DNA from 2 places in the Brevibacillus sp. LEMMJ03 genome. Region 1 is predicted to be linked to the other one. Evidence: riboswitches for the same ligand, from Rfam matches in the RefSeq annotation. Region 1 holds a riboswitch; the other holds the start of a gene.
What was found. A riboswitch is a leader RNA that binds a small molecule or an ion and turns the genes downstream of it on or off. The one in region 1 is predicted to bind S-adenosylmethionine.

Region 1 (5,249 bases):
ATCGGCAGCCTGACGCGGTCAAACAGCGCTTTGGCCCGCTCGCGGCTGCCCACGTCAAAGGAGAGGACGGCCCCGTGTCCGCTCGCCTGCCGGTTTTGCAGGTCATGTCCGTCGTGTTCCGGCAATCCGGTGTAGTAGACGCGGCTGACCGCCGGGTGTGTGGAAAGCCAACGGGCCAGCTTTTCCGCCGTCTGCGTGCTGACGTCCAGGCGCGCTTTCAAGGACTTCAACCCGCGCAGCACCAGCCAGGAATCCTGCACGCCGAGGATCGCTCCCATGCCGTTTTGGATCATGTAGAGCTGCTCGCCCAACGCCGCCTCCCTGGTCACGGCCAACCCCGCCACGACGTCGCTGTGGCCGCCGATGAACTTGGTCGCGCTGTGGATCACCACGTCCGCGCCCAACTCCAGCGGCCGCTGATAGTACGGCGTCATGAACGTATTGTCTACGATCACGAGCAGTCCCCGCTGTTTCGCCAGCGCGCAGACAGCGGCGATGTCCGTCACTTTCAGCGTCGGGTTGGACGGGGTTTCCAGGTAGATGCCCTTGGTCTCGGGACGGATGGCCGCTTCCACCTGCTCCAGCGAGGTGGTATCGACAAAGCTGACGGTGATCCCCATGCGGGAAAGAACCTTGGTCAAGAAGCGGTAGGTGCCGCCGTACACGTCCTCCGCCACCACGACGTGATCCCCGGCGGAGAACAGCATGAACACGCTGGAGATGGCCGCCATACCGGAAGCAAAGGCGAATCCGCGCTCTCCTCCCTCCAGAACGGCGATCGCCTCTTCCAGGGCATGCCGGGTGGGATTGCCCGAACGAGCGTAATCGTAGACTCCGGGCCGGTCCAGATCGGCCTGATGAAAGGTGGACGCCTGATAAATGGGCACCGAGGCCGCCCCTGTCACCGGGTCAATACAACTGGTGCCGTGCAGCAGTTTGGTGGCAAAGTTCATCGTACACTCCCTCCCGCCACTGCGAGACTGGCATCCAGCGCCTGACACACATCGGCGATCAGGTCGTCGGGATGTTCGATCCCGACCGACAGCCGCAGCAGCCGGTCGCACACGCCCACGTACTCGCGGATCTCCTGCGGGATGTCGGCATGGGTCTGCGTCGCCGGATAGGTGCACAGCGACTCCACGCCGCCCAGGCTTTCCGCAAACGAGACGATCCGCAGCCGCTCCAGAAACGGCGCCACCTGATCAGCCGAGCGGAGGCGGAACGAGACCATCCCGCTGAACCCGCTGGCCTGCCTGCGCTGCACCTCGTAACCGGGGTGCTCCGCCAAGCCGGGATAAAAGACGTCCGTCACGGCAGGGTGTTCCCGCAGTTTCTGCGCAATCGCATAGGCGTTTGCCTGATGGCGTTCCATCCGCAGGGCCAGGGTCTTCATCCCCCGCAGCAGCAGCCAACAGTCCTGGGGACCCAGCACCGCTCCGATGGAATTGTGCAAAAACCGGATCTTTTCGGACAACTCCTCGCCCTTTGTGACGATCAGTCCGGCGAGGACGTCGTTGTGTCCGCCGAGGTATTTGGTCGCGCTGTGTAGCACCAGGTCGGCCCCCAACCCCAGCGGCCGCTGACAGTAGGGCGTCATGAACGTGTTGTCCACAATGGTCAACAGCCCGTTCCGCTTGGCCACCTCCGCCACCGCCGCGATGTCGGTGATCTGCATCAGGGGATTGGTCGGCGTTTCCACAAAGACAGCCCGCGTCTCTGGGCGAATCGCTTCTTCCAAGTTCTTCACGTCGCGCAGGTCGACGTAGCTGAAGCGAAGCCCGTAGCGTGAGAGCACCTGCTCGAACAACCGGTACGTCCCGCCGTACAGATCGAGCGATACGACCAGGTGATCTCCCTGGGAGAACAGCCCCATGACCGTGTGAACCGCCGCCATGCCCGAAGCGCAGGCAAACCCGGCGTCTCCCCCTTCCGCTTCGGCAATCGCCTGCTCCAGCACCGTCCGGGTCGGGTTGGCCGTGCGCGTGTAATCGTATCCCGTGCTCTGACCGAGGGCGGGATGGCGATACGCGGTGGCGTAGTAGACGGGAAAGCTGACCGCTCCGGTCCGTTCGTCTTTGGCGACGCCCGCCTGTACCAATTTTGTCTCCAGATGCATGTGGATCTCTCCCTCCAACGAATTGGCCGAGGGCAATGAAAAAAGCCCTCTTTTCTCTGAAAAGAAGGCTTTGTTTACGCTCACGTAAGCAAATCCTTCTCATCTTTCAGAGCGTTTACACTCTGCAGGAATTAGCACCAGTATCCCCCTGTACACAGGTGATTGGTTGCCGGGCATCATCGGGCCAGTCCCTCCGCCTCTCTGGATAAGAAGTTTGCTATGCAATTTGCTTTTGGTTGACCTTATACTACCGGAATCGGAAGTACCTGTCAACCCGTTTTTCCATCTCGTTGGTACCCGATCACTGTGCGTTCCTTAATGCGGTCATCACCTGGTTGTCCAGCTTGGCCGCCGCATTTTTGTCGTACGTCTTTTCATATTGGGGCTCGACCGAGATGCGGGAGCCGTAGAACATCACGTCGCGAACCGCCTCGATGGCCACTTCCACCATGGCCAGCTTCAGCGGAACATTCTCCATCCGCTCCGTTTTGATCGTCGCCCTGCCGTTGATGGCATAGGAGGAACCAGCCCCGATCAAATGCAACACCACCTGCGGTTCCTTGGCAATGTTGGCCAAAATGCGGGAGCGGTTGTCTACCGCGAAACGGATCAACTGCGGCGTCGGCGCAAACGTCCAGGAAAGGGAACTGAGCGACGGAGCGCCGGTCTCGTGGTCGATGGTCCCGAGTGTGAGAAAACGCTCCTGCTGCAAAAGCGCGAACAGTTCCTCCGAAAGCGTTTGGGAAACGGTTTCAGCCATTCCGATGCCTCCTTGAAAAGGGAATGTACGTCTATTGTACCCACCCGCCTGGCGATAGGCAAACCTTTCCGTCCGGCGCCTTGATTCTCCACCGTTTTTTTCCTACACTGATACGTAATGGGAACGATCGCGAGACAGGAGGAGAGCCGCATGCCCCCATCCCCCACCGACCGCTTGCTGGCCAAGATCGACGAACTGCTGGCAGAGCTTCAGGAAGTGCGCAAACTGAACGAACGGATGGACAAAATCGCCCTCTTTCTGGAGGATATCCGTCTGGCCGACGTGATTCAAAACTATACGGCCCCGAGCAAGCTGCTGTGGATCAACTTCCTCGCAGGTCTTGCCCGGGGCCTGGGATTGACGATCGGCACGGCCATTGTCCTGGCGTTGCTCGGCTCCTTCCTCAGCCAGTTCCTGTCCGTCCCGATCATCGGCGATTACATCCGCCAGTTGATCGATTACGTGCAAGCCTATCGGCCGTAAGCCTTACTCGTCATCGTCCTCGTCGCGGTCGTCGCCGTCTTTATGGTTGTTCTTGCCGCCATGGTTGTCCTCGTCGTCATGGCCGTGCTTTTTCCAATAGCCGTAGGCGTTGCCTTTCGGATGCTTATCCTTGTCCTTGCCTTCCCCCTTGCCTTCCTCGTCGTCATCGCCGTTGACCGGCGTTTTGTGCGGAATGTCGGCTTGGGCCACGAGCTTGCCGTCCAGGTACAGCTCGAGGTGTACCGCTTTCGCGTTGTAGGAGCGGTTTTTGTAGCTCAGTTTCACCTCAAACTCGTCGTCATCCACCTTTACCTCGTGCTTTTTGCCGTCCGGCGCCACGACGTACAGCTTCACCTTGCCCTTGCCGCCCTCATCGTCGAGGCCGTCAATGCTTCCTTTCACGCGAATCTGTTTCTCTTTTGCATTAATCGAAGCGGTTCCCTCGATGCGGTAGCTGTGCGGCTTGTCGCTGTCAGCGGCGTTGATTACCTTCAGCTCCACCGATTCGGAATCGATTTTCTTTCCGGCCTTGTAGGCTTCGACCAGCGCCTTGCCTTTGCCGGCCTGTACGCCCTTCAGGGTGACGGAGTAAGAGCCGACGCCTTTCCACAGCTTTTTCACGTCCGCCTCTTTGGTTTTGCCGTCGTACTTCACGACCACCTTGTCCGCTTCCTGGCTGATGATGCCGTTTACTTTCAGTTCCTGTTTGTTCCCATCCAACAGCGCCAAGGCGTGAATCAGCACGTCGGTCTCCACGGCGGTTCCCGTGTTTACCTGCAGCTTGCGGGTTTCCACCAGCTTGTCGCCCACGTACGCCTTGACCGTCGCGTACTGCGGCGTGGCGCTTACGATAGCGGAAAAGCTGACGGTGAACGTATCCTCCGCGGTGGGAACGACTTCGATCGTGCCGCCGTTCGGCTTGTCGACGACCACTTTGGTCACATTGTCGGACACTTTCCCTTTGATGTACGTGGTTTGGTTGTGGGTCTCGGGCTTCACGCTGACGAAGCCTTGATTGTTGACGTCAAAGCGGACTTCCAGGTAAATGTCGGCGTAGTGTTCGCGGTAGACGCGCTCCCACTCTTCCGGATGCTCCTCGATGTACGTCTGCATTTTGGCGTCCAGACCGATCTCTTTTACGACCAGATACAGGTGGTCGGCCTGCGTTTTCAGCAGCATGTTCAAGGTCGCCGGATCGTTTGCCGCCAGCTCTTTCAGATTGTATCGGGTGACTTGTTTGCTTTCATCGTTCATGACAACTTTGGTGCCGCTTGTTTCGGTTCCGAGGGTGCTCGCGTCGGCCAGGAGCGGTGTCACTCCCCCGATGAGCGCCGCGGCAGTCACGACTGCCAATACGGGCTTGGTTCCCATTTTCTTCATGATGCCTTCTCCTTTCTACGTATTGCTTGCCTTGGACACCCTAACAGACGGGGGGTTCCTTGCAAAGGTTGCAAAAACGGCCAAAAACGGGGACGCTTTCGCCATATTGGGACGAAAGACACAAAAACCCCGCCTCTGTCGAAGAGACGGGGATAATGGTCACGCGGCCCCGCCCGTTCATCCGGCTCGGCGGAGCCCCGTGCATATTCTACTCGTTATACCTGGGTTCGTTTTCGATCGCAGCCAGCAGCGATTCCGCTTCTTCTGCGGGATAGCGGCGTTCCCACACTTCGTGGGCGAAGACGCAGCGGACCACGTACCAGTCCCCTTCGCGGCGATACTCCCATTCCTGCGCCTGGTGGTCGTCCCTCAGGATGTCCGCGAAAAACGCGGCCGTATCCAGAGCGGATCGGTCGTCCGGCCGCGCGTCGGCGACGATTTGAATCTGCAGCCAGTTGTAGAGCGCGTCCTCCCGCTTCACGGCTGCTCCCTCACTTACTCTCGCGTTCC
Region 2 (5,249 bases), on a different contig from region 1:
TTTTTCCTTTGACGAGCGCGCCGACGCAGGAGTAGCCATGAATTTTGCCCGCCAGGTCGGCCGGTTTCGGCATCGAGGTGACGACCACGTCGCGTGGTGCCACCTTTACGCCTTTGACGTCGATCTCCTCGTCGCTGTCCAGCCCCAGGTAGCTCAATACCTGCAGCGTATTGACGAAGTCGGGGTGCAGGGCGTACTTGAAGTCCACGTACCTGCATCCCTTGGCCCGGCCGATGGTTTCGCCCAGGGTGGTGGCCTTCTCGTGCTCGACGTTGTAGCAGTCGAGCCAGCCGATCGGTTCGGGGAATTCAAACTCCTCCTTGTTGGCGAACGGCGTCGGGAAATACTGTTCCCCTTTGTCCGCGGTCCAGTAGTTGGGCTTGGCGAGACACTCCTGGATGGCGGTCTGCGGGCTGAAGTAGGAGCAGAAACCGTCGTAGTCGACGACGGAATTGTCGCCGTCGCGGATCAGAATGGCATCCACTTCGTCCAACTGATCGACGGCGTACCGGGCCGCGATGTTGGAAAAGCCGGGGTCGCACCCCAAGCCCATGATGCCCAGGAGGCCGGCCGCTTTGAACGCGTCGTTCCAGGCCAACTGTTTGCGGAGCCACTGCGGCCCGCTGGAGGCGGTATCAATGTAATGCGTTTTCGTGTTCAAGCACGCTTTCATCACTTCGAAGTTGTTTTCGGGCAGGCCGATGTGCAGCAGTACGTCGATGTCGCCCAGAATGGCCTGGACGCTCGACACGTCGCGGGCGTCCACCCGCTTCACCTGAATCTCCACGTCGGTTTCCCGGCGCAGTTCGGCGGCCAGTTCTTCCGCCGGACCGATGGAAATGTCGGCCAGCACCAGTTTTTCCAAGTAACGCGACTTCACGATTTCGCAGGCGCTCACTTGTCCAACGCCGCCAACACCTACTATTGCGACTCGCATAGAGTCCTCCTTCCGTATGTGGGCAACGGTCTATCTTCGCATTCGAAACAGCCATTTCGGCAGATGAAGATTGATGTCGGCAGGGTACACCGACACGGGCGCAGTCATGTCAATCGGCTCCCGAGGGCGCAGGTTCATGAGAACAACCTCCTTGTGTTCGTGTGGTCATTCCTGTACATGCCGGGGAAAAGCGTGAAGGCTAGGGGGGAAGGCGGCGATACCGCATGGGTGCTGTCACCTCCTTTTCCGGTTTGGAAAGCAAAAGGGCGGGCGCGCCGAGCCGCGCAGGGGATAGTACATGTGTATTCATCGGCCCGAACGTCCCATGCGCTCAACAGGGGAGAAAAAATCCGGACCCCACCGCGGCTCCGCGACGTTCCAGCCGAAGACGGTAGAATAAAACTGAACGGCTCGCTCGGGGTTTTGGCTGCTTAATTCGAACAGGACGACACGTGCCATGAGGAGCACTCCTTTCGTAATATAGGGAATCATATCCAATTCCCTGCTGCCAAGGGAAACCCCTCTTTCTTTGCGTATAAAGAGAAGGGGAACCACCCCAACACGTCTGACTGTGGAAGAAGCGAACCGGTAGAAACAAACGTGCCGGCGGCCGCGCAAAACAGTAGAATAGAGAGAGGAAACAAAGACCCCCTTTTTCGCGGAGGAGACGACATGATCCGTTCGATCACAGAACAGGAACGTTCCGCCCTGCTGGAGCGCTTGTGCGTGGAAGAAGCGTACATCCTGTACAGCAACCTCTTTCTGCGGGCGGACAGATGCATCGCGCTTGCGCAGACACGAAACGAAGAGATTTGCCTGGTCGGAACCTATCTGAAGGGCTTGCCGTTCCACGCGTTCACCTTCCATGCATGGGCGGGCACGGAGCATTCTGCCGAAGAGATGATCGGGGCATTCAAGGAAGCGTTACGACTTCCGACGCAAGAAGCGGTGAGCGGAGTCATCACCGTATCGGAAGAATGCCTGTCCCGCCTTGCCATTCCCCACATTCAGTCCAGAAAGACCATGCTGCTGATGAGATGGCGCGACACGACTCTTCTTTTGCCCAAAAGCGATTACCGCTTTCTCGACAAGTCCCATCTCGATGCGGTCAACAAACTCGCGAGCGAAGTCGGCATGATCAGCTTTCGAGAGGAAGAACTGACGGAAACACCTCATATCGGTTTGTTTTCCCCTGCCGGCGACCTCATGTCGATGGCCGGGTTTCACATTTTTCACGAGCGCTATGTGGAGATTGGCAATATCGGCACTTCGCCAGCCCACCAAAACAGAGGATGGGGAACGCGGATCACGTCGGACATTTGCCGGCTGGCACGGGAGAAATCGCCGCACGTGTACTTGTGTGTGTTTGAGGAGAACCGGCCGGCGGTCGCTGTTTATGAAAAACTGGGGTTCGTCACTGCCGCACGTTACGCCTATCTCGAATGTACGCTGTGACGTTCGCGCGTGCCGCACGCGGCGCCGTCTGCCAGATTCTTGTTGACGAACAACCTGGCATTCTTTACAATGATACCCAACAGGTAAACACTGTTCTTATCCAGAGCGGCGGAGGGACTGGCCCGATGAAGCCCGGCAACCGTCACGAGGTGCGTGACCAGGTGCCAATTCCTGCAAGACAGAGGTCTTGACAGATAAGAAGCGGGTTCGTTTGATACGGATGCAGGCCTTCTTCTTGTCGGAGAAGGCTTTTTCATTCTTCTGTTCCTGAACTTCATAGGACTTCTTTCTTATCCAGAGAGGTGGAGGGACTGGCCCGATGAAGCCCGGCAACCGTCACGCGATATGTGACAAGGTGCCAATTCCTGCAAGACACGCGTGTCTTGAGAGATGAGAAGGAGGCTCGGGCGCAATGCACACAAGCCTTCTTCGAATCGGAAGAAGGTTTTTTCGTGTTGTACAAGACAAAAAACGGGGTGGGAGAAACATGAGCGTGGTAAAAGTGGGCTTGTTGGGATTGGGAACGGTAGGCGGCGGGGTGGTCAAGACGATCCGCGCGCAGCAGGAGAAGCTGTCGGCCCGGCTGGGCAGGCGCATCGAAATCGTCAAGGCGCTGGTGCGCGACACGCGGAAGCAGCGGGCCGTGCAGGTGGAGCCGTCGCTGTTGACGACGCGGTTTGCCGACGTTCTGGAAAGCGACGTGGACATCGTCGTGGAAGTGATGGGCGGCGTGGAGCCGACCTACGACTACGTGCGGGCGCTGATCCAAAAGGGCTGCCATGTGGTGACGGCCAACAAGGAACTGCTGGCCAAGCGCGGCGCGGAGCTGGTGGAACTGGCCAACCGGCACGGCGTCCATCTCGCCTACGAAGCCAGCGTCGCCGGGGGGATTCCCATCCTCGGCGTGCTGCGCCAGTTCCTCAGGACCAACGACATTACGGAAGTGCGCGGCATCCTCAACGGAACGACCAACTTCATCCTGTCGCAGATGGAGGAGGCGCAGCTCCCCTACGCGGACGTGTTGAAGCGGGCGCAGGAGCTGGGTTATGCGGAGGCCGATCCGCGCGCCGACGTGGAAGGCTGGGACGCCCTGTACAAGCTGTACATTCTGGCGCAGCTCGTGTTCGGTGAGTCGCTGCCCCTCTCCGCCATCGAGCGGCAGGGGATTGCCGACCTCTCGCAGGGCCACATCCGGCTGGCGAAAGAGCTGGGGTACCGGATCAAACTGCTGGCGCAAGCGCGCCGGGAAGACGGCGGTCTGCACCTGTCCGTGCGGCCGACGCTGGTGCCGCTGGGGCATCCGCTGGCGCGCATCCGGGATGCGTACAATGCCGTCCAGGTGGAGGGCAGCCTCGTCGGCGACCTTTTGTTCACCGGCAAAGGGGCGGGCGAACTGCCGACAGCCAGCGCGGTCGTGGAGGATCTGGCCTTCTTGCTGACCCAGCCGTTTACGCCTCATCCCGCCTGGCGGGAACGGCCGGCGGCGGTCCCGTCCAGCCGGCTCTCATCCAGCCTCGACTTCTGTTTTCTGGAAGGGACAGCGGCCCGCGTGACGCCGGAGCAGGTGCTGCTGTTCCTCGAACGGGCGGGAGTCGCCGTCCGCAGGCTTACCGTCCAGTACGATCCGGGCAGCGTCCTGCGCGTGGGCTTGCTCGCCGCCGGACTCAGGGAGGAGCACGCGGAGCTCTTGGGACGGGACTTCGGCCTGCAGGCGCGGTTGTACCCCGTGCTGGAGGCGGCCGACGATCGTGGTGCCGTCGAAGGGACTGCGGGTTGGTAAACAAGCGTCCAACTCCCCATCGCATTCGCCGGGATTTTTTGGCATGATAGAAGCGGAGCACTTCTTCTTCAAGGGGATGAGGACACATCATGCTGGGTTCGCAAACCATTCTGCCGGCCATTCGCCACATGAAGGAGTTTGAGCGCGTCCTGGAAAGCCGGTACGACACGATCATTCTGCTGGAGAGCCATATCTGTCAACTGAAAAGCATCGCCGACCTGGCGCGCCGGCACGGAAAAAAGCTGTGGCTGCACGCCGATCTGGTGCAGGGGTTGAAAAACGACGAGCACGGCGCGCTGTTTCTCTGCCAGGAGATCAAGCCGGCCGGCGTCATTTCCACCCGTTCGCAGGTGATCACGACCGTCAAAAAGAAGGGCTTGGTCACGGTGCAGCGCCTGTTTTTGCTGGACTCCGGCGCGCTGGAGACAAGCTACAAAATCCTCGAGCAGACGAAACCCGATTTCGTGGAAGTCCTGCCGGGGGTCATGCCGCACATCATTACGGAAATTCGTGAGCAGATCCGGATTCCGATCATCGTCGGCGGGTTTATCCGCACCTGGGAGGAGATCGAGAGCGCTCTGGCGGCGGGAGCCATCGCCGTCACCACCTCCGATCGAAACCTGTGGAAACAACTGTAAAAAAGTGGTTGACAACGCTTTCACGTCCGCTTATGATTGATTCCAGAAGGTCATACGTCGGATGAGATCAGGAGATCCACCTATTTCTCTAGTGTTTAAGTTCCTGTGGGCTTAAGCAGTGGTTGATAGGTGGATTTTCTGTTTTCTTCCAGGGAGGTGAACGGCGAAAAGGGGGGAGCCGGTCCGGTCTCATCATAAAAAAGAAGAGAGTGGGGGAACATGATGTCGGCGTATTGGGCGGAACTGATCGGGACCATGATGCTGGTGATTCTCGGGGACGGCGTCGTGGCGGGCGTCGTGCTGAACAAGTCCAAGGCGCAAGACGGCGGATGGATCGTGATTACCATGGGCTGGGGCTTTGCCGTCGCCTTTGCCGTTTACGCGGTCGGGGGAGTCAGCGGCGGCCATCTGAATCCGGCCGTCACCATCGCGCTCGCGT

Region 2: linked by a shared signal. The riboswitch ahead of FOI68_RS12480 (homoserine dehydrogenase) and the one ahead of FOI68_RS15215 (aminotransferase class I/II-fold pyridoxal phosphate-dependent enzyme) in region 1 are both predicted to bind S-adenosylmethionine.

The regions. Positions count from the first base shown of each region.
Region 1 covers NZ_VKJN01000011.1:111,532-116,780, reverse strand. Annotated here, with positions in the region: gene FOI68_RS15220 (trans-sulfuration enzyme family protein) at 1-953, opposite strand, end outside; gene FOI68_RS15215 (aminotransferase class I/II-fold pyridoxal phosphate-dependent enzyme) at 950-2,116, opposite strand; SAM riboswitch class I at 2,213-2,328, opposite strand; gene FOI68_RS15210 (pyridoxamine 5'-phosphate oxidase family protein) at 2,418-2,876, opposite strand; gene FOI68_RS15205 (DUF5665 domain-containing protein) at 3,027-3,359, shown strand; gene FOI68_RS15200 (hypothetical protein) at 3,363-4,739, opposite strand; gene FOI68_RS15195 (hypothetical protein) at 4,948-5,220, opposite strand; gene FOI68_RS15190 (YlaH-like family protein) at 5,231-5,249, opposite strand, start outside.
Region 2 covers NZ_VKJN01000008.1:181,926-187,174, reverse strand. Annotated here, with positions in the region: gene FOI68_RS12490 (saccharopine dehydrogenase family protein) at 1-937, opposite strand, end outside; gene FOI68_RS12485 (GNAT family N-acetyltransferase) at 1,610-2,392, shown strand; SAM riboswitch class I at 2,486-2,593, shown strand; SAM riboswitch class I at 2,680-2,789, shown strand; gene FOI68_RS12480 (homoserine dehydrogenase) at 2,880-4,172, shown strand; gene FOI68_RS12475 (glycerol-3-phosphate responsive antiterminator) at 4,259-4,810, shown strand; gene FOI68_RS12470 (MIP/aquaporin family protein) at 5,033-5,249, shown strand, end outside.